DNA from 2 places in the Calidifontibacter terrae genome. Region 1 is predicted to be linked to the other one. Evidence: predicted binding sites of a transcription regulator. Region 1 holds the regulator's gene; the other holds the start of a gene.
The links. Region 1 encodes HrcA, which represses chaperone genes, less so after heat shock. Its sites were predicted from a motif close to TTNGCACTCGNNNNNNNCGAGTGCNAA; they were not measured.
Positions count from the first base shown of each region.

Region 1 (14,628 bases):
GCGGCGTCATCCCGGTGTGGGTGACAGCTTCACGCTGATCCGCGGCCGGCGATCTGCACCAGGTCGGCGGCAACGCCGGTCAGAAGGCGCGGTCCGGTCCAGACCGCGTGCAGCGGCCGGCGGATCCGCGCCGCGAGCGGCACGGTGACCAACGTCCCTGCCGCGAGTGCGTCGGTGACCGCCAGCCGGCTGAGCACCGCGGGCGCAGCGCCCGAGGCGACGCTGACTCGTACGGCGGCATTGCTGGGCATCTCCAGATAGGGCTCGATGGGGGAGCCAAGCGCCTCGTCGAGCGCAACGCGGGTTCCCGAGCCCGATTCGCGGGTGATCAACGGGGTATCGGCCAATTCTTCGAGCGGCACCGCGCGGCGGCGCTTTGCCCAGACGTGGTGCGGAGCGACGACCAGAACCATTTCGTCGACTGCTACCCGCCGGTGGTGAACCCCCGGCGGAACGGTTGGATGCTCGATGAAGCCGAGCGCTGCGCGACCTTCTCGAAGGTCGTCGACCACGTCATGTGAGTTGTGCACGTGGACCACCACGGTCGTCTCCGGGCGTTCCCGGCGAAGGGTGGCGAGCCATGTCGGAAGGAGATGCTCGGCAACCGTTTGGCTGGCGGCGACCGTGAGGCTCTGTTGTCCGTCGTTGCGCAGCGAGGCTGCCGTGTCCAGCAGGGAACGGCAAGCGTCGAGAGTTGCGCGCGCCCGCTCGACCAACACCACCCCGGCCGGAGTGAGTGTTGATCCACGCGCACCGCGAACCACCAGGTCACACCCCAACTGTCGTTCCAGTCGACTCAACGATCGGGTGGCGTTCGGTTGGGCCATGTCGACGGCGCGAGCCGCGGCGCCCACACTGCCGTGGTCGGCGATGGCAACCAGGAGTTCGAGCGCGGTGGTGTCGGGCCACGTTGGCATATGCGCAGGATATGCCGTCATGCGCATGTAGGGGCTACCGCCGCCCCCGTGGATCGACCAATCTGGAGTCATGTCCACTGCTGTCTGTGCACGGCCCACCCGCGCCGTGGTCCATGACGTCGGCTCAGTCCTACCCGGATTGTTGGTCGCCGTCTTCGTCGCCTGCCTCGCCGCCCTGCTCGGTTCCTGGCTGCCGCTGGTCGGTGGCCCGGTGTTCGGCATCGTCCTTGGCATCGTGTTCGCCTCGACCGTGCCCGCGCTGCGAGCCCCAGCTCTTGCCGCGGGGCGCACGTTTGCAGCGCAACAGGTGCTTCAGGCCTCGATCGTGGTGCTCGGCACAGGTTTGTCGCTGCACCAGGTTGTCCAGGTGGGTGGCTCGTCACTGCCGGTGATGGTGGGGACTCTCGCCGTGGCCTTGGGTGGCGCGGCACTGATCGGCCGGGCGCTGCGGGTCGAGCGCGACGTACGGACCTTGATCGGCGTCGGAACGGGCATCTGCGGTGCGTCGGCCATTGCTGCCGCCACCGCCGTCACCCGGCCCAAGGATGCCGATGTGGGCTACGCCATCGGCACCATCTTCGTGTTCAACATCGCGGCGGTGCTCTCTTTCCCAGTTCTCGGCCATCTGTTCGGGATGGGCGGTCACGCGTTCGGTCTGTGGAGCGGAACGGCCGTGAACGACACGTCTTCCGTTGTCGCGGCGGCATATTCGTTCGGCGACGGGGCGGGACCATACGCGATCGTGGTGAAGCTGACCCGCTCGCTGATGATCATCCCGGTGACCGTCGTGCTCGCCTGGCTGACCGCGCGCCGGTCCGGCAACACCACCGCCGGCGTGCCGTGGCGGCGGGTGATTCCCGGGTTCCTGGTTGGTTTCCTGGTGGCTGCTGCGCTGAACTCACTCGGTGTGGTGCCTGCCGCCTGGCACCCGTCGCTAACCGCCTTTGGCACCTTCCTGATCACGGTTGCGTTGGCCGGGATCGGTCTGTCGTTGCGCCTGGGCGAGCTGCGGCGAGCGGGCGTGCGTCCGCTGCTGCTCGGCGGAATCTTGTGGGTGCTGGTGGCCTGTTCGAGCCTTGGCCTGCAGGCCTTGACCGGAACCTGGTGACACGCCGGGTTGTCGGTGCCGCCCTCTAGCCTCAGGTGATGAAGGAGACCGCAGCCCATATGCAGGCATTGCAGGAGTTGCTGGATGCGTCGGTCAGCCGCTCGACCGAACATTTGCGCAGCATCATCAACGACGACCGGGTGGTTGCGGCTGGTGACGTGGTGCGCGCGTTGACCGGGATGAAGGTGATCTCGGTGGCGACCGTTACCGCCCGCGGCGAGCCGCGGATCAGCGCGCTAGATGGCCACTTCCTGTTCGGAAGTTGGACTTTCTCGACCGCCGGAGACGCGGCGAAGGCAGGCCACCTGCAGCAGCGACCGGCGGTGAGCGTGTCGTACGTCGACGGCGAGGCCTTCGCGTTGTTCGCCCACGGTGACGCCGAGCGGTTGTTGCCCGACCACCCCGATTTCCCGCCGATCCACGAGCATTGGAGCGCCCACTACGGCAGCTCACCGTTGGATTGGGGCCCCGACATCCGGTTCTATCGACTGCGACCGCACTGGATGGTTGCCTACGCCGCCGACCGTGAGGCCTGGCGTGGAACGTTGCCCGCTCCGGCTGGGTGACAATGGAGCAATGCCTAGCGCTCTTCCCGATGGTGAACCCGTCCCGACCGACGGATCCCTACCCGCAGCGGCGGTGGCGACCGCGGGGGAGCGCCCGTTCGGCGCGTACGTCCATATCCCGTTCTGCCGGGTGCGCTGCGGCTATTGCGACTTCAACACCTACACGCTGACTGAGCTGGGTGGCCATGGCGCAAGTGTTGACACCTACGCCGACGCAGTCGCTGCCGAGATCGAACTCGCCGCGTCGGTTTTGCCCTCCCGCCCACCGATCGACACGGTCTTTTTCGGTGGGGGAACGCCGACGATGCTGCCGGCCACGGATTTGGTGCGGATTCTGGATCGGCTCCGCGACCGGTTTGGGTTCGCTGCGGATGTTGAGGTGACCACCGAGGCGAACCCCGACTCAGTGACCCCGCAGTCCTTGGCCGTGCTGGCCGAGGGCGGATTCACTCGAGTGTCGTTCGGCATGCAGTCTGCGGTTCCCCACGTCTTGCACACCCTCGAACGCACCCACGATCCGGCCAATGTGAGTCGAGCGCTCGCGGCGGCCCGTGGAGCGGGCCTCGCGGTGAGCCTCGACCTGATCTATGGCACGCCGGGGGAGTCACTAGCCGACTGGCGCACCTCGCTCGAGACGGCGATCGATCTCGAACCCGGTCACCTCAGCGCCTACGCGCTCGTCGTGGAAGACGGCACCAAGTTGGCCGCGCAGGTCCGGCGCGGTCAGGTGACGATGCCCGACGACGACGATGAGGCTGACAAATACGAACTGGCCGACGCGTTGCTGTCGGCCGCGGGTTACGGCTGGTACGAAGTCTCGAACTGGGCCACCGACGCCTCGTTGCGTTGCCGCCACAACGAGCTGTACTGGTCGGATGCGAACTGGTGGGGCTTCGGGCCCGGCGCCCACAGCCACGTCGGCGGCGTTCGCTGGTGGAACGTAAAGCACCCTTCCGCCTATGCCTCCCGATTGCGGGAAACCCAATCCCCAGGCGCCGGGCGCGAGTTGCTCACCGACACTCAGCGGTATGAAGAGCAGGTGTTGCTCGGCATCCGCCGCAGCGTCGGACTTGCCGTCGATTCCCTTGCCGCGCAAGGACGTACGGCAGTCGCTGGGCTCATCGCGGACGGCCTGGTCGAGGGCTCGACGGTGCTTCGCGAGCGGCGGCTGGTGCTGACCGTGCGCGGTCGGCTGCTCGCGGACACCGTCGTGCGGCGGCTCCTCGGGTTCTGAGCGCGGCGGGCAGGAATGCCGGGCTCGTTGCGACGTATCGGCGGCGCGGCTGGGCGCCGGGGGAGGGCTTACAAGTCCAGCCCGAGATCCAGGCAGGTCACGCTGTGGGTCAGCGCGCCGACGGAGATGATCTGGGCGCCGGCTTCGGCCAGGCCGCGTACGGTCTGCTCGTTCACCCCGCCGGACACCTCCACGGTGATCGGGGCGGGATGGGCGCGCAGCAGTTCGACGGCTGCGCGGATCTGGTCGGGGACCATGTTGTCCAGCAGCACCCCGTTGACCACCGGCGGGAGGTGGTTGGCGATCCGGGCGGCGTCGTAGGCCAGGACGACCTGCAACTGGTCGATGGTGTCGACCTCGATCTCGACGAGCACCATGTGGCCAGCGCGAGCGGCGAGCCGGTCGAGCACTGCCAGGAGACCGCCACCGAGACCAATGTGGTTGTCCTTCACCAGGATTGCGTCATGCAGTCCGAACCGGTGGTTCACCCCGCCGCCGTCGACGACAGCCGCCTTCTCCAGTGCGCGCAGCCCGGGAGTTGTCTTGCGGGTGTCCGCGATCCTGGCGGCGGTGCCGTCGACGAGCTTGACCATCGATGCCGTACGGCTGGCAATGCCGCTGAGGTGGCCGATCAGGTTCAGCGCGGTCCGCTCGGCGGTGAGGATCGATGCCGATGAACCGCTGATCGACGCGACGACGGTGCCTCGCGTGATCCGGTCGCCGTCGCGGACCGACCAACTGCAGGCCAGCGTGGGGTCGACCGTCGTGAAGACGCGGTCGGCCACCGTGACGCCGGAGATGACGCCCTCTTCGCGGGCGACGATGTGAGCCACGCCCGTGGCATCGCGATCGACGGTGGCGGCTGTTGTGATGTCGCCGGCCAATCCGAGGTCTTCGTTGAGGGCGACAGCGATGACGCGGTCGAGTTCGGTGCGGTTCATGCCGAGGCCACCTCGAGTTCGGAAACCAGCGCGGGGTCGTCGGCGCGGCGGTGCGCGCCGACGCTATGCGGGTGGAGCAGGGCCGAACGGGCCACCAGCCAGGTGGCGTACGCAGTGTCGTCGCCGCGATGTGCGCTGAGCGTGTCGACCACATGTTCCAGGGCCGATCCGTCACGGATCACCCCACATGATCCCCCGATGAGGCGGCGAATTTCGCTGCGGGCCAACGGATTCGGGTCGATCGATCGCGGTACTACTGTCGCTGGGTCGACTGGCAAGACATCGGCGGACCACCGGCGAACGTCGGCCGTGGCCAGGTCGAGCGCGGCGGCTCGACCGGTGACGACCGCTTCGAGCAGCGAGTTGGAAGCCAGCCGGTTCGCCCCATGCAGACCGGTGCGCGAGACCTCACCCACCGCCCACAACCCAGCAACCGAGGTCCGCGCCCGAGCGTCGGTCGTGACGCCGCCCATCGCGTAGTGCAGTGCCGGTCGCACCGGCAGCAGGTCGTGGGCAATGTCGAAGCCGAACCGGTCGCAGGAGGCGGCGACGGTGGTGAACCGCTCGCGCACCTGCGGGATCGCGCGCACGTCGAGGCGCACCGCGCGGCCCTCCTGCAGCTTCTCCCACACCGCGGCAGCGACGACGTCACGCGGCTGCAACTCTTCGACGAACCGTTCGCCGTCGGCGAGCAGCAGGGCGCCGGCGCCACGCAGGGCCTCGGTGAGCAGCGGGTTCGGGTCGGCGTCGACGTCGAGCGCGGTCGGGTGGAACTGCACGAGGTGCAGGTCGTCGGTGCGCGCCCCGGCGCGGGCGGCGAGCGCGACGCCTTGACCGAGGGCCTGCGCCGGGTTGGTGGTGGTCGGCCACAGACCGCCCATCCCGCCGGTGGCGAGCACCACCCGAGATGTCGACAACCGATAGATGTCGTCGTCCGGACCGGCCACCAGCAGGCCGGTCACCCGCCCACCCTCGGTCACCAGATCGACCACTCGGTGGCCCTCGCGCAGGTCGACTGAAGGCAGAGCCGCGACGATTCCGGCGAGGGTTCCGGTGACGGTGGCCCCGGAGGAGTCGCCGGCGTGGGCGACGCGGGACCGACTGTGGCCACCTTCGAGGGCGAGGTCGTACGACCCGTCGGCGGCGCGGTCGAACGGCACCCCCAACTCATCCAGCAGTCGTACGGTGTCCGGTGCTGCGTCGGTGATCCGCGCGATCGCGCGAGTGTCCCCGGCGTAGGCGCCGGCGCGCAGCGTGTCGGCGGCGTGCAACTCGGGGGAGTCGTCCGCCGACAGCGCAGCGGCGATACCGCCTTGGGCCCACATGCTCGCGGCCTGCTCGGTGATCCGGCCCGGGGTGAGCAGGATGCACCGCTGTGGGGAAAGGGCCCACGCGGTGGCCAATCCGGCGAGGCCGGAGCCGATGACGACGGGGCGGTCGATCTGCATCACTTCACCGCCAGCATCCGCTCGATGGCCCGGCGCGCCGGCTCCTCGAGCAGCGGGTCGAGCGTGATCTCGTGGGTGCCGGTCTCCAGGCATCGACGGATCGCGGTGAGCGTGTTGCGCTTCATGTGCGGGCAGAGGTTGCAGGGGCGTACGAAGTCGACGTCGGGGTGTTCGGCGGCGACGTTGTCGCTCATCGAGCATTCGGTGATCAGCGCGACGTTGCGCGGCTTGTTGATCGCGACGAACTCGATCATCTGAGCGGTCGACCCCGCGAAGTCCGAGACCGCAACGACCTCGGGCGGGCACTCGGGGTGAGCGATGACGGTGACGCCCGGGTTCCCGTCGCGGATGTCCGCGATGTCCTTCGGGCTGAACCGTTCGTGCACCTCGCAGGCGCCAGGGTGGGTGATGACTTCCACGCCGGTGCGCGCCGCGATGTTCCGGGCGAGGTATTGGTCGGGGATCATGATCACCTTGTTGACGCCGAGGCTCTCGATCACTTCGACCGCGTTCCCGGAGGTGCAGCAAATGTCGCTGGCGGCCTTCACCGCCGCAGACGTGTTCACGTAGGTCACCACCGGAACGCCGGGGTGTTCGGCGCGCAGGGCTGCGATATCGGCCGGGGTGATGCTCTCGGCGAGCGAGCAGCCGGAGCGCAGGTCGGGCAGCAACACCCGCTTGGCCGGGTTCAACAGCTTCGCCGTCTCGGCCATGAAGTGCACGCCGGCCAAAACGATCGTTCCGGCCCGTACGGTCTGCGCCTCGCGGGCGAGGGCGAGGGAGTCACCAACGATGTCGGCGACGCCGTGAAAGACCTCGGGCGTCATGTAGTTGTGCGCGAGGATCACCGCGTCGTGGTCGCGCTTGAGCTGCTCGATCGCCGCGATCTCGGGCTCGAAGACGGCCCATTCGACCTCGGGGATGATGTTGCGGACCTTGTCGTACGTCGTTGTCGTCATGGCGACCCCTCGGCTAGTTCTGCTCACTGTGAGCAAAAGCTTAAGTTGAGCATAACAGACGGACGTTGGACAACGGATCACCGCTCGGGGGCGGCAGAAGTTACGTTCGATCCCGAGGAGCTGCGCCAAGAGTGCGCAGTAGGGATCCTGCGGATGGCGTGAAGGGGAGGCGTGGATGAACACGACGACACGACGACTCGCGAAGATGCCGTGGCTGCAACCGGTTGAGCGAGACCACCATCAAGATGCCCGCAGCTTCCGCCGTCGGCAGATCGTGACGGCGGCAACGATGGTGATCACCGGCACTGCGCGACGGGTCAAGGGCGGCGTCCAGTCGCCGATGATCATTCAGCTGATCTGGACCAGTGAGACGATCGTGGTGCTGCCGCCTTTGACACGATGGGCTGGGGCCGAATGGGCCCGGCTGACCGATCGACTGATCCAGGAGGCAACGGTATGAGCGAACGTTTGGCACTTGTGACGGGTGCCACCGGCTATGTCGGCGGCGAAGTGGCGCAGGAGTTGCTGCGTCGCGGTTGGCGCGTGCGCTTGCTCAGTCGTCACGCTGACGCCGTCCGTGACTTGCCGTGGGGTGGGCTGGTCGTTCCGGACGGTGAGCCCGCAACGCCCGGCCGTGCGCAGGTGGTGGAGGGCGACGCGACCGATCCCCAAGCTGTCGCCGAGGCGCTCGCTGACGTCGACGTCGCCTGGTATCTCCTGCACTCCATGGGTCAGGGTGATGACTTCGCGCAGGCCGAAGAGCGGATGGCGACCACATTTGCCGACGCGGCTCGCGCGCAACAGGTCTCACGCATTGTCTTCCTGGGCGGACTGCACCCGCGGGATGAAGAACTGTCCGAGCATCTCGCCTCCCGAGTCGCCGTCGGCAAGATCCTGCTCGACTCAGGTGTGCCAACTGCAGCATTGCAGGCCGGCGTCGTTATTGGGGCAGAGTCTGCGTCGTTCGTGATGATGCGCCATCTCGCCGAGCGGTTGCCGGCGATCGTCGCGCCGCGATGGGTCCGCAATCGCATCCAGCCGATCGCGGTGACGGATGCCGTCCACTACCTGGTTGCCGCCGCGGATCTGCCGCCCGACCTCAACCGCACCTTCGACATCGGGGGACCGGAGGCGCTGCGTTATGGCGAGATGATCAGCCGTTATGCCCGGGCCACCGGGCGCCTACCGCGCCCGGCGTTCATCGCGCCGGTGACCACCGCGAACCTTGGCGCGCGCTGGATCGGACTCGTCACGCCGGTGGGAACCGAGTTGGCGAAGCCGCTGGTCGGGAGCCTGTTGCACGACACTGTCGTTCAGGAACGCGACCTTGACGAGCTGGTGGGTCCGCCGCCGGGCGGAGTTCTGCCGTTCGATGAGGCCGTACGTCGGGCCGCGCCCCAGGATCACCAGCACCGCTGGGTCCGTACGCTCGCCGCCACGACAGCGGCCGTCGCGGCGACGGCCCTGGTTGGCGGGGCGGCGACTGACCCCTCGAGTAGGTGGTATCGAGAGCTGCGCACCCCGTCTTGGCAGCCACCTGCTGTTGCCTTTCCGTTGGTCTGGACTGCGCTCTACACCGATATCGCCCTGGTTTCCGCCCTCAGCCTGGCTGACCTCGCCGAGACGGGGCGATCCACCGAACGGCGTTCGTACGCAGTCGCATTGGGGGCGAACCTCGCTCTCAATGCGGGATGGAGCATCCTGTTTTTCGGCCGCCACCGGCCAACCACGGCGGCGTTCGAGGCTGTCGCCCTCGCGGTGAGCAGCGCAGATCTGGTTCGCCGCTCTCGCGCAGTGTCACCGGAGAAGGGCGCGGTGCTGGCGCCGTACGCGCTGTGGACCGGATTCGCGGCTGTGCTGACCGCGCGCATCGGATCGCTCAACCGTCGCCGCTGACCTGGCTGGGTTGACTCAGCGAGCGCGCGGCAGCGGGAGTTTGGTTCCGGCTTGCAGTCGCTCGGCGTGAACCTCGCGCCGGAAGCGGTAGAGGCGGGCTGGGCGACCACCGGTGGAGTGGTCGATCTCGTCGGTCTGCTCGACCAACTGGTGTTGGTTCTCCACGACTCGGCGGAAGTTCTGTTTGTGCATGGTCTGCCCGGCGAGCGCCTCGACGACCGCCTGCAACCGACCGAGGGTGAACGTCGGCGGCAACAACTCGAACACCACCGGCCTGTATTGCAATGTGGAGCGCAGTCGGGAGAGCGCGGTGGCCAGGATTCGCCGGTGGTCCATCGACATTCCACTGCCAGTGTCGATGGATCGATCTGCGGCAGAAGGAGATTCGTCGACCAGCCCAGCTTCCCATAGCAGTTCGTAGCGTTGTAGCACCAGCTCCGGTCGCCAGAGGTCTGGGCCCGTGGCGAAGAGATGATCGGCCCGCTGCGCGAGGTCGCTGCCGACTGTGGCCAAACTCGCGCGCAGCTCACGGCAGAGGTCGTCGGAGGCGGGTGAGCGGCGGTCTTCCCACGGCAGTAGCGCATAGACAGGCCGCCAGCCGGGATCGGCGGAGGGCCGGGTCAGGCCGAGGTAGGAGATCGAAATCGACCGGGCGGCCGCGCTCGAACGGCCCAGGTCAGCGAACGTGTAGAGCTGTTCGATGTGACCCAGGGCCTGGCCGGTCTGTTCCTCTGCGAAGGCGCGCACACCGTTCTGCAACGAATGGTGGTCGGTGCGCAGCGGCCCGGACGGTAGGTGCAGCGGCTCGCCCGCGGCGAGCACCATGGGTTCCTCGCCCACCGACAGGACCACCGCAACCAGTTCGGCGGCGAGTGCGGCGGCGGAGATGTCGTGGGGCACGGGCTTAACCGTAATCGGTCAGACCGGGGCGGTGACGAAGTCGATGAGCTCCTCGACGCGCCCCAGGAGTTCGGGCTGCAGATCGGCGTACGAGGTGACGGTTCCCAGGATCCGCTTCCACCCGCGGGCGACGTCGGCCTGGGTGTTATGCGGCCAGCCGAGTTCGGCCAGGATGCCGTGTTTCCAGGAGGTGCCGCGCGGGATCACCGGCCAGGCCTCCCACCCCAGGCGCTCGGGCCGAACGCTCTGCCAGACATCGATGTAGGGGTGCCCGAGGATCAACACGTGATCGCGGGCCTGGGGCACCTTGCGGGCGACCTGGACGATCCGGTCTTCCTTCGACCCGGTCACCAGGTGGTCGACCAGCACCCCCATCCGGCGCTGCGCCGTGGGGTTGAAGTCGCGGATCACGCTCGCCAGGTCATCGACCCCGTCGAGCATCTCGACGACGACACCTTCAACGCGCAGGTCGTCACCCCACACCTTTTCGACCAGTTCGGCGTCGTGTTTTCCCTCGACGAAGATCCGCGAGCCGAGGGCGACACGCGCCTGCTGGCCGGCCACGGCCACCGAGCCACTCGCGGTGCGGGAGGTCGCCTGCCGGGCGGCCGAAAGTGCTTGAGCGTCAGCCGGTTTCGGCCGTACGAGGGTGGCGGGACGACCGTCGATCAGGAAGCCTGCGCCGAGGGGGAACGCCTTGAGTTTGCCGCGTCGGTCTTCCAGGTGGACGACGTGCATGCCGCCGGCCTTCTCCACCCGTACGACCGCGCCGACATAGCCGGACTCGGCATCCTCGACCACCAGGTCTTTCTCCGCGGGGACATCGACCGAGCGGCCGCGCTTGGGTGCGCGCCAGTCGCTGGAGAGGATGTCGCTGCCGTATCGGTCGTAACTCACCGCGCCACCGTAGGACGCGATGAACGTCACCCGGGAGGGGACACGCCCGAGCGCGCGGACGACGTAGAATTGGCACTCGATTGTCCAGAGTGCCAAACGGCGGGAGGTGCCATGAGCGAGGAACGACGACTTGATGTGTTGCGCGCGATCGTGCAGGACTATGTCGCCACGTCCGAACCCGTGGGCAGTAAGGCGCTGCTTGATCGCCACCACCTCGGGGTTAGCGCCGCCACGATCCGCAACGACATGGCGGCGTTGGAGGAGGAGGGGCTGATCAGCGCCCCGCACACCTCCGCTGGACGGGTGCCTACCGATGCCGGCTACCGGCGGTTCGTTGACCGGATCGACAACATGAAGCCGCTGTCGCGCCCCGAGCGCGGCGCGATCGAGACCTTCCTGGAGCAGGCGGCCGATCTGGACGACGTCGTCGACCGGACCGTACGACTGCTGTCGTCATTGACCCAGCAGGTCGCGGTGATGCAATACCCGACGCTGAATCGGGCGACCGTTCGCCACATCGAATTGGTGTCGTTGACCGAGATGCGGTTGATGACGGTGATCATCCTGTCGACCGGCCGGGTTCACCAACGGGTCGTCAGCGTGGCTCACGACCCGGCCGCGGTCGATCGCCTTCGCACGATCGTCAACGAGCAGGTCCAGGGGAAGCACCTCGCCGACGCGTCGGTGGCGTTGCTCGACTGGGGCGCAACCACTCAGTCTGAGGCGAATGAACCGCTGCGGTCTTCGGTGGCCGGCATCGCAGCCGCTCTTGGCGACGAGCGTGAAGAGCGAGTCGTGATGGCTGGAACGGCCAATCTGGCGCGCGCCGGCGGCGACTTTGCCCGCTCCGTCGGCCCAGTGCTCGATGCGCTGGAAGAACATGTGGTGCTCCTGCGGTTGTTCCAGCAGATGGCCGCCGACGACATGGTGATGGTCAGCATTGGTGAAGAGAACACCGTTCAGGGGCTGGAAGGCCTGGGCAGCACCTCCATCGTCAGCACCCGCTACACCGCGGGCGGTCTGGGAGTGCTGGGCCCAACCCGGATGGACTACCCGACAACGATGGCGGCGGTTCGCGCTGTCGCCCGCTACGTGTCCGAGATCCTCGAGCAGTAAAGGAAGTTCGTGAACGACTACTACGCCGACCTCGGCGTGACCAAGGACGCCTCTCCGGAGGAGATCAAGCGCGCCTACCGTAAGCAGGCCCGCCGATTGCACCCCGACGTGAACCCCGGCCCGGAAGCGGAGGCCGAGTTCAAGAAGATCTCGCAGGCCTACGAGGTGTTGTCCGACGCCGACAAACGCCAGCAGTACGACATGGGTGCCGATCCGTACGGCGGTGCCACCGGCGGTTTCGGCGGCAACTTCAGCTTCACCGACATCATGGACGCGTTCTTCGGTGGCGGTGCCGCTGGTGGCTCCGCAGGTCCGCGATCGCGCGTGCAGCGCGGCCAGGACGCCCTCATCCCGCTGAACGTCGACCTGTCGACTGCCGTCTTCGGCAGCAACGAAGACCTGTCGTTCGACACTGCCGTGCTGTGTGAGACCTGCCAGGGCGACGGTGCTCGGCCGGGCACCGGACGGCACACCTGCGATGTCTGCCACGGCGTTGGTCAGGTGCAGCAGGTCCAGCGCACCTTCCTGGGCCAGGTCATGGCCACTCGCCCCTGCGGCGCGTGTCGTGGGGTCGGGGAGATCATCGAGTCCCCGTGTGTCGACTGCTCCGGCGAGGGCCGTCGCCGCGACCGCCGTGTAGTGACCATCAAGATCCCGGCCGGTGTCGACACCGGCACTCGCATTCAGCTGACCGGCGAGGGCGAAATCGGCCCCGGCGGCGGCCCCCACGGCGACCTGTACGTCGAGATCCGGGTGCGCAAGCACGCCACCTTCCAGCGTCAGGGCGACGACCTGCACTGCTCGGTCGACTTGCCGATGACGGCCGCTGCCCTGGGCGCGAGCCTGCCGCTGGAGACCCTCGATGGGCAGCGCGACGTCGCGATCGAGGCCGGCACCCAGCCGGGCGACGTGATCACCCTGAGGGGCCTGGGGGTGACCCACCTGCGGATGAACACTCGCGGTGACCTTCATGTCCACGCGAACGTCCGCACTCCCACCAAACTCGATGCGGCACAACAGGATCTGCTGCGTCAGCTGGCGGAGGTCCGCGGTGAGGAGACGCCCGAGGCGAACTTCCAGCGCGCGGACAAGGGGCTGTTCGGCAAGATCCGCGACGTCTGGGCGGGCAAGTGACCGCACCCCTGTTCCTGCTCGACGAGGGCCGGCTGGCGAATGTATTGGCCGGTCAGCTCGTCGCGTTGGAGGGGGCCGAGGGGCGCCATGCCGCCACGGTGAAGCGGCTTGCGCCGGGGGAGCAGGTGCTGCTCGCCGACGGCTCCGGAACGGTCGCTGACGGGGTTGTGGTCGCGGCCGGCAACGACCGGCTGGACGTGCGGGTCGAGGCCGTGGGCGATGCCTCACCCGGTCTGCCCCACGTCACGCTCGTTCAGGCCTTGGCCAAGGGTGACCGCGATGACCAGGCAATCGAGGCCGCCACCGAACTCGGGGTAGACGTGGTCGTGCCTTGGCAGGCCGAGCGGTCGATCGTGCAGTGGAAGGGCGAACGCGGCGCGAAGGCGGCGCGCAAATGGGAGCAGGTCGTCCGAGCGGCTGCCAAGCAGTCCCGCCGGGCGACGGTGCCTACCGTCGCGCCCTTGCTTGCTCGCGGTGGTCTGACCCAATTGTGTTCGGACGCAACGGTGTTGGTTCTCCACGAGGATGCTGAGACTTCCATCTCGTCGATCGAGGTCGGCGCCGAGCCGGTAGTGCTCGTCGTTGGGCCCGAGGGCGGCATCACCCCCACGGAACTCGACCTGCTCACCGCGGCCGGGGCACACACCGTACGGCTGGGTCCACATGTCCTGCGATCCTCCAGCGCCGGCCCCGCGGCGCTCGCCGTCGTGATGAGCCGTACGCGCTGGGCGCGCTGAGCCCCACCAGCGGGTTTTCCGGATGAACGCTGACCCGCCGGACCGTAGAATGGGATACACGATGACAGACAGCGACCATCAGACCCTTGCGACCTCCCACACCGTCACGATCCCGCCAGACGTGCAGATGGTGCAGTTGCTCGGACCCCGCGACGAACTGCTGACCACGATGGAGCGCGCGTTCCCGCGACTGGACATCCACGTGCGCGGCAACGAACTGCACCTGCAGGGTGACCCCGGCGACATGGCCCTGGTGGAAGACCTGCTCGATGAGCTGGTCACCATCGTCGACGGTGGACACCCGCTGAATCGCGATGCCGTCGAGCGCTCCATCAGCATGCTGCGCGGCCACACCCAGGACCGTCCCGCCGATGTGTTGACGATGAACATTGTCAGCAGTCGCGGCCGCACCATCCGGCCCAAGACCGTCGGTCAGAAGGAATATGTCGATGCGATAGACAAGAACACGATCGTCTTCGGCATCGGACCAGCCGGCACCGGCAAGACCTACCTTGCAATGGCGAAGGCGGTTGCTGCGCTGCAGGCCAAGGAGGTCAAGCGGATCGTCCTGACGCGACCCGCGGTCGAGGCCGGTGAGCGACTCGGCTTCCTGCCGGGAACGCTGAACGACAAGATCGACCCTTACCTGAGGCCGCTCTACGACGCGCTGCACGACATGGTCGACCCCGAGTCGATTCCGCGGCTGATGGCCAGCGGAACGGTCGAGGTTGCGCCGCTGGCTTATATGCGCGGCCGTACGATCAACGACGCCTAC
Region 1 covers NZ_BAAGZF010000001.1:499,385-514,012, forward strand. Annotated here, with positions in the region: gene ACYU98_RS02415 (hotdog fold domain-containing protein) at 1-38, shown strand, start outside; gene ACYU98_RS02420 (LysR family transcriptional regulator) at 30-917, opposite strand; gene ACYU98_RS02425 (YeiH family protein) at 988-2,025, shown strand; gene ACYU98_RS02430 (pyridoxamine 5'-phosphate oxidase family protein) at 2,064-2,591, shown strand; gene hemW (radical SAM family heme chaperone HemW) at 2,602-3,825, shown strand; gene nadC (carboxylating nicotinate-nucleotide diphosphorylase) at 3,894-4,766, opposite strand; gene ACYU98_RS02445 (L-aspartate oxidase) at 4,763-6,214, opposite strand; gene nadA (quinolinate synthase NadA) at 6,214-7,173, opposite strand; gene ACYU98_RS02455 (hypothetical protein) at 7,349-7,633, shown strand; gene ACYU98_RS02460 (tryptophan-rich sensory protein) at 7,630-9,069, shown strand; gene ACYU98_RS02465 (NUDIX hydrolase) at 9,085-9,969, opposite strand; gene ACYU98_RS02470 (DUF3097 domain-containing protein) at 9,988-10,866, opposite strand; gene hrcA (heat-inducible transcriptional repressor HrcA) at 10,978-11,982, shown strand; gene dnaJ (molecular chaperone DnaJ) at 11,992-13,116, shown strand; gene ACYU98_RS02485 (16S rRNA (uracil(1498)-N(3))-methyltransferase) at 13,113-13,853, shown strand; gene ACYU98_RS02490 (PhoH family protein) at 13,915-14,628, shown strand, end outside.

Region 2 (14,628 bases), 470 kb from region 1:
CTGCCGGCAACGGTGTCTCACCAGACAGCGCGCGGGTGACGTTGCCCAACTGCCGCAACCCCGGAACGGTGGTGCCCGAGACGGCAGCTGCGACCGAACTCACCGACAGCGCAGCAGTTGCCACACCGGCTCCAACCAAGAACCGACGCAGGCTCGGCGCGGTCGCTCCGGCCCGGGCATAGCGCCCGACACCGCGGCTCCAGCGCGAGGAATCTGCCGCGCTCGGCTCATCGTCGATGTAGGCCAACCAGGGCTCGAAGAGTTCGCCCAGCTCGTCGTCGGCAGCGCGTCGCGCGCCGAGCGCATCGAGGTACCGGTCGTCGTTGCGGATGTCGTCGATGCGCGGGGTCATCGCGGTTCCTGCCTAGCGGCCAAGGCGCGCAGCTTCGCCAGCGCGCGGTGCTGCGCCACTCGTACGGCGCCGGCCTTCATCCCCAGGGCGGCTGCGGTCTCGTCGGCGGAGAGGCCGACGGCCACGCGGAGGGTGATGATCTCCCGCTGCTGCGGATTGAGGTGGTCGAGCAGAGCGTCCAGACGCTCGGCCTCGGCCGACATCATCGCCCGTTCCTCAGGGTTGGGAGCGAGGTCTGTCTGCTCGGGGACATCCGAGGTGGGTGTCGCGCCGCGCAGAACTCCGCGCTGGGCGTCGGCGACCTTGTTCGAGGCGATGCGGTAGACGAACGCCTCGAAGGGGAATCCCTTGTCGACATAGCGAGGTAGGGCAGTCAGCACTGCGACACACACCTCCTGGGCCACGTCGGCAGAGGAATCAGCTGTTGCGGAGTGGCGCCCGAGCCGGGCGCGCGCATACCGCAGCGCGAGCTGATGCACACCTGCCATCAAGGATTCGGTGGCTCCCGCGTCTCCCCTGCGGGCTGGCGCCACCAGATCACGCAGTGGAATCTGCGTGTCCGCCAAGGACATCGGACTACCGGACCAATTCGTTACGGGTGGGGTTTCAGAACGCGTCGAATACTGCGACACAGACTGTCTCCCTCGTTCGTAGGACCCTTATTCGGTGTGGATGCACCCACCCCAACGCCCCCACCACAGTAGGCGGCGCATTCTCCAAAGGTAAAGAACTAGTCAAGAAACCGCGAATGCCCCGGAATCTCTCAGGAGATTTCCGGGGCATTCGGTGGACGTTCGTCAGCTAGTCACAGTGTCAGTGCGAGTGACCGTGCCCAGCCGCAGCCTCGTCGTCTTCGGCCGGCTTCTCGACGACGAGCGTGTCGGTGGTCAAGACCATCGACGCGATCGACGCAGCGTTGCGCAGCGCGGAACGGGTGACCTTGACCGGGTCGATGACGCCGGCCTTGATCAGGTCGACGTAGTCACCGGTGGCCGCGTTCAGGCCCTGACCGACGGGCAGTTCGCCAACCTTGGCAACGGCGACGTAGCCCTCGAGACCAGCGTTCTCAGCGATCCAACGCAGCGGCTCAGCCGCGGCCTTGCGAACCACGTTCGCACCGGTGGCCTCGTCGCCCTCGAGCTGCAGAGCGTCGAGCGCCGACACTGCGTGAACCAACGCGGAGCCACCGCCAGCGACGATGCCCTCCTCAATGGCCGCACGCGTCGCGGAGATGGCGTCCTCGATGCGGTGCTTCTTCTCCTTCAGCTCCACCTCGGTGTGGGCGCCGACCTTGATGACGCAGACGCCACCGGCAAGCTTCGCCAGTCGCTCCTGCAGCTTCTCGCGGTCCCAGTCGGAGTCGGTGCGCTCGATCTCGGACTTGAGCTCACGAACCCGGCCGTCGACGTCAGCGCTGTCACCCTGTCCGTCGATGATCGTGGTGGTGTCCTTGGTGACGACGACGCGACGCGCCTGGCCGAGAACCTCAACGCCGGCCTGGTCGAGCTTGAGGCCGACCTCTTCGGCGACGACCTGACCACCGGTCAGGATCGCAATGTCCTGCAGCATCGCCTTGCGACGGTCTCCGAAGCCCGGAGCCTTCACCGCGACGACGTTGAAGGTGCCGCGGATCTTGTTGACGACCAGGGTGGACAGCGCTTCGCCGTCGATGTCCTCGCCGATGATCAGCAACGGCTTGCCAGCCTGAACGACCTTCTCCAGCAGCGGCAGAACCTCGGCGATGGCCGAGATCTTGCCCTGGTTGATCAGGATGTAGGCGTCCTCCAGGACAGCCTCCATCCGCTCCGGGTCGCTGACGAAGTAGGGCGAGATGTAGCCCTTGTCGAACTGCATGCCCTCGGTGAAGTCGAGGTCGGTGACCGCGGTCGAAGACTCCTCGACCGTGATGACGCCGTCCTTACCGACCTTGTCGAACGCGTCCGCGATGAGGCCACCGATGGTGGTGTCCTGCGCCGAGAGCGAGGCGACCTGAGCGATCTCTTCCTTGCCGTCGACCTCGCGGGCCGTCTTCAGGAGTTGCTCGTTGACGGCCTCGACGGCCTTGTCCATGCCGCGCTTCAGACCGGACGGCGAAGCACCGGCGGCCACGTTGCGCAGGCCCTCCTTGACCATGGCCTGAGCCAGAACGGTCGCGGTGGTCGTGCCGTCACCGGCGACGTCGTTGGTCTTGGTGGCGACCTCCTTGGCGAGCTGCGCGCCGAGGTTTTCGTACGGGTCGTCCAGCTCGACCTCGCGGGCGATGGTGACACCGTCGTTGGTGATCGTGGGGGCGCCCCACTTCTTGTCGATGACGACGTTGCGGCCCTTCGGGCCGAGCGTCACCTTGACCGCGTTGGCCAAGGCGTCGACGCCACGCTCGAGGGACTTGCGGGCATCGTCGTTGAACTCAAGAGTTTTTGCCATGTGTGTTCCTTCTCCCAGATGTCGGTGACATACGTGCGCCCCGGTCGCGGCCCCAGCAAGGGCTGCGGGCCGGGGCGCCGTACGAAGTCAGTGAGTCAGCGCTCGACGACCGCGAGGATGTCCCGCGCGCTCAGGATGAGGAGCTCCTGACCGGAGTACTTCACCTCGGTGCCGCCGTACTTGGAGTAGATGACCTTGTCGCCGACGGCGATGTCCAGCGGAACTCGCTGGCCGTTGTCGTCGATGCGACCCGGACCAACGGCCAGGACCTCACCCTCCTGGGGCTTCTCCTTGGCGGTGTCCGGGATGACGAGACCGGAAGCGGTCGTCTGCTCGGCCTCGACGGCCTTCACCACGATGCGGTCCTCGAGCGGCTTGATGTTTACCGACACGGCGGATCCTTTCTGTTCGCGACCCGGGCTGATCACCCGGGGAAAATAGGTCCCGCGGCTTGCCGATCCGCACTACCGCTGGGCCGCCGTCGCGGGGGTCGACCCTGGTGGTGTGGACTGGCACTGTCACGGGCTGAGTGCCAGCACTGAATCTATGCCGCGATTAGCACTCCCGCAAGTCGAGTGCCAATGGGTGGGCGAGGAGAATGGAACCATGCGATTCGCGCCCGATCCGACTCACACGATCGCCCATCTGAGCGACCCGCACCTGCTGGCTGGCGGCGCACGCTTGGGCGACGTGATCGACGTCGTCGACAACCTGCGGGCGACGATGGAGCAACTCGAGCGCATCGGCCGCCGGATCGACGCGATGGTGTTCACCGGCGACCTCGCCGATCGCGGTGAAGACGAGGCGTACGACCGACTGCGGGCCATCGTGGAGCCAACCGCCCGGCGCCTGGGCAGCGAACTGATCTGGGTGATGGGCAATCACGATGAACGGGGCCCGTACGCTCGCCGGCTGTTCGGAGGGGACGACACCGACGAACCGCAGGATCGGTCGTACGACCTGCACGGCCTGCGCGTGATCGCCTTGGACACGACGGTCACCGGGTATCACCACGGATCGCTGAGCGATCACCAACTCTCCTGGCTGGCCAGCGAACTGGCAACGCCCGCCGAACACGGCACGCTGCTGGCGCTGCACCACCCGCCGTTGCCCAGCGTCGTCGATCTGATGAATCTGCTCAGCCTGCAGCGGCAGGAGGAGTTCGCGGCGGCGATCGCCGGAAGCGACGTGCGTGGGATCCTCGCCGGCCACCTCCACCACAGCAGCCATGGCCTGTTCGCCGGCGTCCCGGTCTCGGTTGCGGCGGCATCCTGCTACTCCCTCGACGCCGGCGCGCCGAATGGGGCCCTGATCGGCCTCGACGGCCGGCAGGGCTTCGACCTGGTCGATGTTCACCCCAGCGGGATCCTGCATACCCTCGTTCCACTCGGCAGCCCGCCGGTGGTCAGCGGTTTCGACGACGCGGTCGCCGATGCGCTTGCGGCACTGCCCGCTGACGAGGCTCTGGAGGCGTTCTCCAGCAAGTCCTCGACCTGGACTCCCCCGGTCATCTGATGGACGCCGCACTCATTGACCGACTCCGCGCGAGCGGACTTCTGGAAGCGCTGCCGCCTTATTCGGCGCGGGATGTCTTTGCTCTCACCTCGACCTTGCGCGGCGCCGGTCACGATCCCGACCTGGTCGCGGCCGCCCTCACCCAGTCGGAGTTGCGCGCTCGCGGCCGTGCGAAGTTCGGCGAAGCTGCGGCCTCGATGCTGTTCACCACCGACGGGCTGGAACAGGCCACTAGGCCCGCAATCGCCGTGTTGCATGCTCAGCGTTTCCTAGCAGCCGACGTGCCGATCGTCTACGACCTGGGCTGCGGAATCGGTTCGGACGCAGGGGCTTTCGCTAGTTCTGGGCTCTCGGTCGTAGCGGTGGATGCTGACCCGGCGACCTCCCGGATCGCGGCCGCCAACCTTGCCGGAACGTCCGCCCGAGCTGTTTGTGCGCGAGCCGAAGAAGTCGAGTTGCCGCCCGAAGCGGGCGTCTGGCTCGACCCAGCCCGGCGTACCACCGGGGTCGCCGACGCGACTGGGCGCACCAAGCGCACCTTCCGACTCGACCAGCTCATGCCGAGTTGGGAGTTCGTGACCGGCTTGGGAGCGTCCGGTCGAGCCGTCGGCGTGAAGCTGAGCCCGTCGCTGGATTTGCGTCAGGTTCCCGATGGTGCTGAGGCGCAGTGGATTTCGCTGGACGGAGAGGTGTTGGAGGCCGCGCTCTGGTTCGGCCCGCTGGTCGAACGCGCGGAACGCAGCGCGGTCGTCCTGCGCAGTGGCAGTCACAGCGTTGTCCGCCCGGTCGACGAGCGGTTCGAGCCGGTCGCCTCCCTGGATGACCTCGGCGCCTTCCTCTACGAAGCCGACCGCGGGGTCGTACGCGCCGGGCTCACCGACGCGCTGTCCGCGGCGGTCGAAGGCCGAGAACTGACGGCCGGGCTAGGTCATGTCACCGCCGACCGACCGGTCGACCTTCCTTGGGCGCGCTCGTTCCGGATCGTCGACGCCGTCGCCTATAACGTCAAGACGCTCCGCGCTCGGCTGCGCGATGAACACGTCGGGGTGTTGACGGTCAAGGCGCGCGGGGTGGCGATCGACGAACCGGCGCTGCGGCGACAGCTCAAGCTGAACGGTTCCGCGGCCGCGACAATCTTGGTGACTCGGGTCGCCGGTGACCAGGTCGTGCTCTTCTTGGAGCACACCCGTTCTGATTTTGCGAGCCCGGAAGGGTCGGGGACGCGACAAGAGGCGCAAAACCCTTCCGGCGACGGTGCACCTGCTTAGGCTGGGCCGCGATGAAGAAGCTTGCCGCGCTCTGCCTGCCCCTGATGTTGGTGGGGTGTTCTGACACGTCCACGTCGGCGACGTCCACCAGTGGGTCCTTGACCACCCCCGGCAACTCGAGCACTACCGCCACGTCATCCTCGGCCGACGCAACGACGAACTCGTCCATGTCATCCTCAACGACGGCCACCTCAACCCCCACCTCGAGACCGGCCGGCGCTGATCGCTGCGTTCAGCAACTTGCCGACGCGATGACCCCGGCGCAACGGTCCGGTCAGCTGATCATGGTGGGCCTGCAGCACGGCACCGCTCCGTCCTCACTGGATGACGAGATCAGCGAAGCCCACATCGGAAACTTCTTCTTCATCGGCGGCTGGAGCAACGGCAGCGACTCCGTTCGGTCGATCACCACCCACGTGCAGGCCCAAGTGAATCAGTCGTCCACCCGGAACGTGAAGTTCCTGATCAGCGCCGATCAGGAGGGCGGGAAGGTTCAGCAACTCAAGGGCAACGGGTTCACTGTGTTGCCTAGCGCGCTACAACAAGGCGAGGGCACCGCCGACGCCCGCACCCGCATCGGCGCCATCATCGGCCGTGACCTGAAAGCAGCCGGGGTCAACATCAACCTCGCCCCGGTCGCCGACGTGGTGCCGCCGGGGACCGCCGCCAACAACGCCGCGATCGGGAAGTACAGCCGCGAGTACGGCTCCTCCCCCGGCACTGTCGCGAGTTCAATCGTCGACGTGATGAAGGGGATGCAGGACCAAGGTGTATTGGCCACGCTGAAACACTTCCCTGGCCTCGGACGCGTCCCGAACAACACTGACTTCTCCAGCAGCGGCATCACCGATGACCAGACGACCTCGACCGATGCCTTCCTTCAACCCTTTGCCACCGGCATCTCCCAGCAACCCGGAATGGTCATGGTCGCCTCGGCCTACTACTCCAAGATCGACGGCGCGAACCCGGCGATCTTCTCCTCCGCGGTCATCAACGGCATGCTGCGCCAGCGGCTCGGTTGGAACGGTGTCGTGATCAGCGACGACCTCAACGCGGTCGCCGTACGCGGCGTGCCTGCCAATCAGCGAGGCATCCGGATGATCCGCGCCGGCGGCGACATCGCCCTCACCGGTTCGGTGTCCGGAGCCCGCAACATGGCTGCTGCAATGACCTCGCTCGCCGGCAAGGATCCGAGCTTCGATCAACAGGTGCGGGCTTCCGTCACGCGGGTGCTGCAGTTGAAGACGCGGATGGGGCTGACTCCCTGCTCCGTGGCCTGACCCCTCCCCGACCCGGGTCAGGTCAGGTCAGGTCAGGGAACAAGAACCTCGGAGACCGGCAGCGAGGAGTCGGTGCCCAGGCTCAGATCCGAGGCAGACAAACCACGCTGTACGACCTGCGCGCCGAGCGCCGCCACCATCGCGCCGTTGTCGGTGCACAGTCGTACGCGGGGAACTCGGAGGCTGATTCCGGCTGCGGCACAGCGTTGTTCGGCCATTGCGCGCAACTGGGTGTTGGCAGTCACGCCGCCACCGATCTGCAGATCCTTGATGCCGTATTCCTGACAGGCGTCGACCGCCTTGCGGGTCAACACGTCGGCGACGGCCGCCGCGAAACTCGCCGCGACGTCCTCCACCGGAACCGGACGGCCGTCCCGCTCGCATTGCTGCACCCACCGCACCACTGCGGTCTTGAGCCCCGAGAACGAGAAGTCGAAGCGGTGTCGTTCGAGATCGCGCTTCGAGGTCAACCCGCGCGGAAAGGCGATGGCCTTCGAATCGCCTTGGGTGGCAAGGCGATCCAGATGCGGCCCGCCAGGATAGGGCACGCCCAGAACGCGCGCGACCTTGTCGAACGCCTCCCCCGCCGCGTCGTCGATGGTGCGGCCCAGTGCCTCAACATCGGTCACGATGTCGCCCACCCGCAGCAGGTCCGTATGGCCACCGGAGACCAGCAAGGCCATCGTCGGAGTGGGCAGCGGGCCGTGGTCGAGCACGTCAGCGCAAACGTGGGCGGCGAGGTGATTGACGCCGTACAACGGCTTGTCCAGCGCCCACGCGACCGCTTTCGCCGCCGACACCCCGACCATCAGCGCTCCGGCCAAACCCGGTCCAGCGGTGACGGCCACCGCGTCGACTTCGCGCAGCGTCAGGCCGGCGTCGTCGCAGGCGCGGCGGATCATCGGCAGGATCGCCTCGAGATGCGCCCGGCTAGCGACCTCGGGAACCACTCCGCCGAATCGAACATGTTCATCGACGCTGCTGGCCAGCGCATCGCCGAGCAGGGTGGTGCCGCGCACCAGCGCCACGCCGGTCTCGTCACACGAACTCTCGATGCCGAGCACGATCGGTTCGCTCATGAGTCTTCCTTCAACAATGCGCGCATGATGATCGCGTCGACGCCCTCGGGTTGGTAATACCTGCGACGCAGGCTGATCTGCTCGAATCCGTTGCGGTCGTAGAGCTTTCGGGCGGCCACATTGTCGGCGCGCACCTCCAGCAGCAGTGCTTCCGCCCCGGCGGAGGCAGCCTCGTCACGCATCCAGGTGACCAGTTCGCGCGCCAGACCACTGCCTCGGCCGCGCGGCACGACCGCGATCGTCATGACGTCAGCGACGTCGTGGCCCGGGCAATCGACGCCGGCATAGGCAACGATTCCCGCTTCGTCCTCAACCACCCGATACCGCCGCGACGGCCGGGCCGCATGCTCGGCCCACCAGGTGTTCTCACTCCACGCCTCGTGGCCGAAAAGCTCGGCGTCGAGTGCGGTCAGGGGCGCGATGTCCTGCCAGATCATCGGCCGGGAAGTCATCGGGGCGGACGTCATCGGCCCAGCGCCGACTTCTGCCCGGCCGAGGGCACAGCGTCGGGCTGGCGCAGATAGAGCGGCTGCAGCGCAAGCAGCTCACTGCCCTCGGCGAGCCGGCGAACCACCAACGCGCCGAGCGCGGCCGCGTCGACATCGAGTTGCGGCAACGGGTTCACGAACAACTCGGGATAGAGATCCGGGCCACGACCGGCGGTCGGTAGCGCGCGCAGCGCCTCATCCAGCTCGGCCGGCCGATGCACCTGCGGGTCATTCACCCGCGCACCATCGGTGTAGCGCGCCCAATAGACCTCCTTGCGCCGCCCGTCGGTTGCGACCAGAAAGTCACTCGGCGAATTCGACTCTGCCGCAACGGCGTAGGCGATCGCATCAAGGCTGCAGACGCCGTACGCGGGCCGGTCCAGGACCAGTCCGAGCGTCGCCGCGGTGGTGATCCCAACCCGCAAACCGGTGAACGGGCCCGGCCCGACACCGACCGCGAAGGCATCGATCGAGGATCTGGAGACGCCGGCCTCGGCGACCACGTCGCGCACCAACGGCATCAGGATCTCGGTGTGTCGGCGTGCATCTACCGAGGAGCGCGCAGCCAGAACGGTATTGCCGTCGAGCAGGGCGACCGTCACCGCGGAAGTCGAAGTGTCCATCGCGAGCAATCTGTTCATCCGAGGTCCTCCAGCAACTGCTCGAAACGCGGTCCGCGCGGCCGACAGGTGATCGTTCGGGCCTCCGTGTCGGGGTCGACGTCGATCACCAATTCGAGGCACGCGTCGGCCAGGTGGTCGACGATGCCCGAACCCCACTCCACGATGGTGACCGCCGCATCCAGGTCGGAGTCGAGATCGAGGTCGTCGAGCTCCAGTTCACCGCTGAGCCGATAGGCATCAACGTGCACCAACGCCGGTCCCCCGACGAGCGAAGGGTGAACCCGGGCGATGACAAACGTCGGGGAGGTGATGGGACCGCGCACCTGCAGACCCTCGGCGATGCCTTGAGTCAAGGTCGTCTTGCCGGCTCCGAGGCCACCGGTCAACACCACGAGGTCACCGGCCCGCAGCAGCGAACCCAACTGGCGCCCCCATTTCTGCGTGGTTTCCCGATCGGCCAGTGTGACAATGGGATTCACGAGCGATCCTTACCCGATCGGGCGGACTCCGCACGCACCCGAGCACCGACGTCGACCACCCGGCGAACCACCCGAGGCCGTCGCGGGCGATCCGGCTCCTCGATCGCGCGCGAAGCGCGCTCGGCCAGTTCGACCACCTGAGTGTTGACGATTTCCGGGTATTCCATCGGCAGCATATGGCCGGCCCCGCGCACCACGACATATTCAGCATGGGGCATGTGGTCGATCATCTCGGCGGCGTGAGCAACCGGCACGATCATGTCGCGGTCACCGTGGAGGACCAACGTCTCGATGCCGTCGAATTGCTGCAGTACCTCGACTCGCTCGTGGTCCAACAGGGTCGGCAGGAACGCCGAAATCACGCTCATCGGCGTGGCAAAGATCATGTCGCCGGTGTAGCGGACCAACGACAACGGAACATCGGAGCCGAACGAATAACGGTGGACGAAGAATGACTCCACGTCGCGCCCGGCGCGCAGCGCAAGGTCGACCAATTTCTGGCGGGTGCCCAGACCGTTCATCGCCGTCGGGCCGACACGGTGGACCACCGCGCCGATCTGCTTGCCGAAACCGAAGTCGTGAGTGCTCAGTCCACCGGCGGTGGTGCAGAGCAGTCCGATGCCGACAACGCGCTCGGCGATCAGCTCAGGGAATTGCTCCGCGAGCGCCATGATCGCCATCCCACCCATCGAGTGGCCGATCAACAGCAGGGGGCCCTCGGGCACCTCTTGGGCGATGACTTCGTGCAGGTCGCTGCCCAACTGCGCGATCGTGTACGACGTCGGTTCGCCGCGCTCGGACAGCCCGTGGCCGCGCTGGTCCCACAGGACCACCCGGTAACCGGCGTCGCGCAACACCTGCCGCTGGAAGTGCCAGACCCCGTGGTTCTGGGTGTAACCGTGGGTGAGAATGACTGTCGGACGCCCGCCCACCTTCGGGCCGCGCGGCTCGTCGATCTCGACGTGCAGGGGCACAGCGTCGCTGATCACGACGGTTTCAAAGTCGGGAACATCGTCGTATTCGTCGGCGACTCCCAGGGCGACCGCGGTCGATCGGGCGCGCACCAGGCGCTCGGTTGCGATGCCCAAAGCTGTCGCGGCGCCCGCCGCGACCACCCCTACTCCGACGCCCAGAACGCCGTCAGCCACGATCGCCTCCGCGGTAAACGCGCGGCAGTCGAGCGCTCATCCGGGCGATGATCTCGTAGCTGATGGTGCCGGCCGCGTCGGCCCAGTCCTGCGCGGTTGGGCTGCCATCGGCACCGTTCCCGAACAGCACGACCTCGTCGCCTGCCGCAACCTGCGCGTCGCCAACATCGACGACGAACTGGTCCATGCAGACCCGCCCGGAGACGGTGTAGCGGCTGCCGTTGATCGACACCGGCCCACGCGACGACGCATGGCGGGGCACCCCGTCGACGTAACCGATCGGCACGTCAACCACGGTGGTCTCCCGCTCGGCGACGTAGGTGTGGCCGTAGCTGACCCCCTGGCCAGCCGGGATGCGCTTGGTGACCGTGAGGTTCGCCGAGACGGTCATCGCCGGAATGAGCCCGAAGTCAGCCGGCCCGCCCAGCTCGGGCACAGGCGACAGCCCATAGACCGCCAAGCCCGGCCGCACCATGTCCCACGCCGCGGTAGGCGTCGTCAGGGTGGCCGCGGAGTTGGCCATATGGCGCACCTCGAGGTCGAATCCGGCCCGCTCGCAGTCTCGTACTGCATCGGCGAAACGTTCCTGCTGAGCAAGGACGGTCGGGTGGGTCGGGGCATCCGCGAAGGCGAAGTGAGTGAAAACGCCGGTGACCTGCACGGCCCCCTCGGCAACCAACGGGCGAACCGCCTCCACGAGGGCCGGCCAGTCCGGACCATAGGCGCCGTTGCGGGCGAGGCCGGTGTCGACCTTCAACTGAATCCGGGCGGCTCGACCCAGCCGTCGAGCCGCCGCAGCGATCTCGTCCAGTTCCCAGATAGCCGGAACCGCAAGATCGATCGACCGCTCCACCGCGGCGCCGAAGTCGAGGCCCGGACAATGCAGCCAGGACAACACTGGGGCGTCGATTCCGCTGTCACGCAACGCAATCGCTTCGGCCAGCTGGGCGACGCCGAGCCAACTGGCTCCGCCATCGAGCGCGGCGCGAGCCGAGGGGATCAGACCGTGACCGTAGGCATCCCCCTTGACTACCGCCATGACCTCCGCAGAGCCGGCGTGGCCCTTGAGGGATCGGACGTTCGAACTAATGGCGTCGAGGTCGACCGTGACGCGGGCCGGAGCACCGGCTGCAGGAGTCGTAGACATAGCGTCGCCGATTCTCCCACCTTCGCGGTCGAATCGCGCCACGTGGGCCGGTCAGCCGCGCAGGAGGCCGGCAACAGTGGGACCAATCGCGCGCGCTACGTCCAATGCGCGGACGGGTCCGTCCGGATTAGCGACATCCGCCGCGCGGCCGTGAACGAAGGCGCCGAGCGCTCCCGCCGTTCGCAGATCCAGCCCGCAGGCAGCCAACGACCCGATGACTCCAGCCAGCACGTCGCCGGAGCCCGCCGTCGCCAACCACGCCGACCCGTCGGCCTGCGACATCACCGGCTCGCCCGAATCTGTCGGCGGCACCACCACGGTGACCGCGCCCTTGAGCAGCACCACCACGTCCAGCGCATCGGCCACCGCGCGAGCGCCGACCACGTCGGGTTCGCCGGGCAGATCGAGCCGCTCCATCAAGGTGCGCAGTTCACCGGCATGAGGAGTGAGCACCGTTGGGGCGGAACGCGGTTCGTCGATCAACGCCAGGGCGCCGGCATCGAGCACAACAGGCAAGTCGCCCTGCAAGATTTCATCGACCAGGTCGGCAGCTCCGCCGTGGCCGTCCCACCCGGATCCGAGCAACCACGCCTGCACTTTTCCGGGGCCCGTCACAACCTCGGGCACGTGGTTCAACACCATGTCGGCCGCCCGACGCGGCCCGACGTACCGCACCATCCCGACACCGGCGGTCACTGCGGCGGTGACCCCGAGAACAGCGGCGCCAGGGTAGGTCTCGCTCCCCGTCATCACGCCGAGCACACCGCGGGAGTATTTGTCGTCGTACGCCATCGGGATCGGCCAGAGGTCCGGCACGTCGGTGACCACGATTCGCGCGAACGCGGGCTGCTGCGGCTCGGCGACGCCGATGTCGACCACCGTCAGCAAGCCGGTGGCCGGCTCGCCGGCCGGCGAAAGATGTCCCGGCTTGGCGAGCGCGAAGGTGACTGTCTCGTCGGCGTAGATCGCGTCGCCGGCCCGCAGCCCGTTCGGGTCGATGCCCGAGGGCAGGTCGACAGCCACCACGTAGGCCTCGGGGTCGATGAGTTCGGCCAACTTTGTCAGGTGGGGCGGCAACCCGGGTCGACCACCGATGCCCAGAACGCCGTCGACGACAAGGTCGGCCTCCCCCAGCGCCGTTGCCACCTCCTCGCTGGGTTCACCCTCGCGCCACTCCAAGGCGATCGCGCCGGCCGCGACAGCAGCGGCCAGTCCTTCCTCGTGAACGGTCGAACCGGTCTGCACCACAACCACGTTCGCGACTTCACAGGTCGTTGCTGCTGCGTAAAGGGCGTCGCCGCCGTTGTCGCCAGAGCCGGCCAACACCACCACGCGCTCGCCCTCATCGAGGCGGGCCAGCAGCACCTGCGCCAGACCATCAGCGGCGCGGCGCATCAGTTCTCCCTCCGGCAGATCGGCCATGGCCGACCGCTCGGCGGTTCGTACGTCGTCGATGCCATAAGCACGGATCATGGTGGCTCCTTCAGCTGGGGTCGTCGTACGGCGAGGGCACCTGAGGCGGGCCGTCACCCTCCGCGACCACCATCGCGGTCACGAAGTCACCGTCATGGGAGATCGAGAGATGGAATCGGTCGACTCCGAGTTCGCGGGCTCTCCCGGCGACCGTCCCGGCCACCTGGAAGAACGGCTGACCGGCGGTCGTACGGCGAACCACCGCGTCGGTCCATGCCAGGCCGGCCGGGGCGCCGAGCGCCTTGGCGATCGCTTCCTTGGCGGCGAACCGCCCGGCGATCGTCGACGGTGCGCCCTGCAGTTCCTCGACCTGGAACAGGCGAGCGGCCAGGCCGGGGGTGCGCTGAATTGTCGCGGTGAATCTGCTCACCACCACGAGGTCCACGCCGACACCGACGACACTCATCGGGCGCTGCTCCTGCCGGGCAGTTTCACTCGACGGTGACCGACTTGGCCAGGTTGCGCGGCTGGTCAACGTCGAGGCCCTTGGCCGTGGACAGTTCCAGCGCGAAAACCTGCAGCGGCACCACGGTCAGCAACGGCTGGAGCAGCGGCGAGGTGTGAGGCACCCGGATCACTTCGTCGGCGAACGGCACCACGGCTTCGTCGCCTTCCTGAGCGATGACCAGGGTGCGCGCACCGCGGGCGCGGATCTCCTGGATGTTGGAGACAACCTTGCCGTGCAGACCGTGCGGGGTGTCGGGGCCGGGAACCACGATAAACACAGGCTGCCCGGCGTCGATCAGCGCGATCGGACCATGCTTGAGCTCACCCGCGGCGAAACCCTCGGCGTGGATGTAGGCCAGCTCCTTGAGCTTGAGCGCACCCTCCATCGCGATGGGGTAGCCGACCTGGCGACCCAGGAAGAGCACCGAGCGAGTGTCGGCCATGAAACGGGCGATCTCGCGCACCCGGCTCATCGTGCCGAGCAGCTCCTCGATCTTGTCCGGAACGGTCTGCAGTTCGGCGAGAACAGCCTTGGCGTCCTGGGCGTAGGAATCGCCGCGCAACTGGGCGAGGTAGAGACCGAGGACGTAACAAGCGGTGATCTGCGCCAGGAAGGCCTTGGTCGAGGCGACGGCGATTTCGGGACCGGCGTGGGTATAGAGCACGGCGTCGGACTCGCGCGGGATCGTCGATCCGTGGGTGTTGCAGATGCTGATCGTTCGCGCGCCCAGATCGTGGGCATGCTTGACGGCCATCAGGGTGTCCATCGTCTCGCCGGACTGGCTGATCGAGACGACCAGCGTTCGGTCGTTGACGATCGGGTCGCAGTAGCGGAACTCGTGAGCCAGCGCGACCTCGACCGGGATCCGGGTCCAGTGTTCGATGGCGTATTTCGCGACCATTCC
Region 2 covers NZ_BAAGZF010000001.1:31,018-45,645, reverse strand. Annotated here, with positions in the region: gene ACYU98_RS00215 (hypothetical protein) at 1-352, opposite strand, end outside; gene shbA (RNA polymerase sigma factor ShbA) at 349-924, opposite strand; gene groL (chaperonin GroEL) at 1,166-2,776, opposite strand; gene groES (co-chaperone GroES) at 2,872-3,168, opposite strand; gene ACYU98_RS00195 (metallophosphoesterase) at 3,383-4,291, shown strand; gene ACYU98_RS00190 (class I SAM-dependent methyltransferase) at 4,291-5,559, shown strand; gene ACYU98_RS00185 (glycoside hydrolase family 3 N-terminal domain-containing protein) at 5,571-6,839, shown strand; gene tsaD (tRNA (adenosine(37)-N6)-threonylcarbamoyltransferase complex transferase subunit TsaD) at 6,872-7,918, opposite strand; gene rimI (ribosomal protein S18-alanine N-acetyltransferase) at 7,915-8,385, opposite strand; gene tsaB (tRNA (adenosine(37)-N6)-threonylcarbamoyltransferase complex dimerization subunit type 1 TsaB) at 8,382-9,047, opposite strand; gene tsaE (tRNA (adenosine(37)-N6)-threonylcarbamoyltransferase complex ATPase subunit type 1 TsaE) at 9,044-9,508, opposite strand; gene ACYU98_RS00160 (alpha/beta fold hydrolase) at 9,505-10,656, opposite strand; gene alr (alanine racemase) at 10,649-11,803, opposite strand; gene ACYU98_RS00150 (NAD(P)H-hydrate epimerase) at 11,855-13,276, opposite strand; gene ACYU98_RS00145 (holo-ACP synthase) at 13,287-13,682, opposite strand; gene glmS (glutamine--fructose-6-phosphate transaminase (isomerizing)) at 13,708-14,628, opposite strand, start outside.
Region 2: a site for HrcA is predicted at 3,332-3,358, ahead of groES (co-chaperone GroES). Genes of this name have one in related genera too.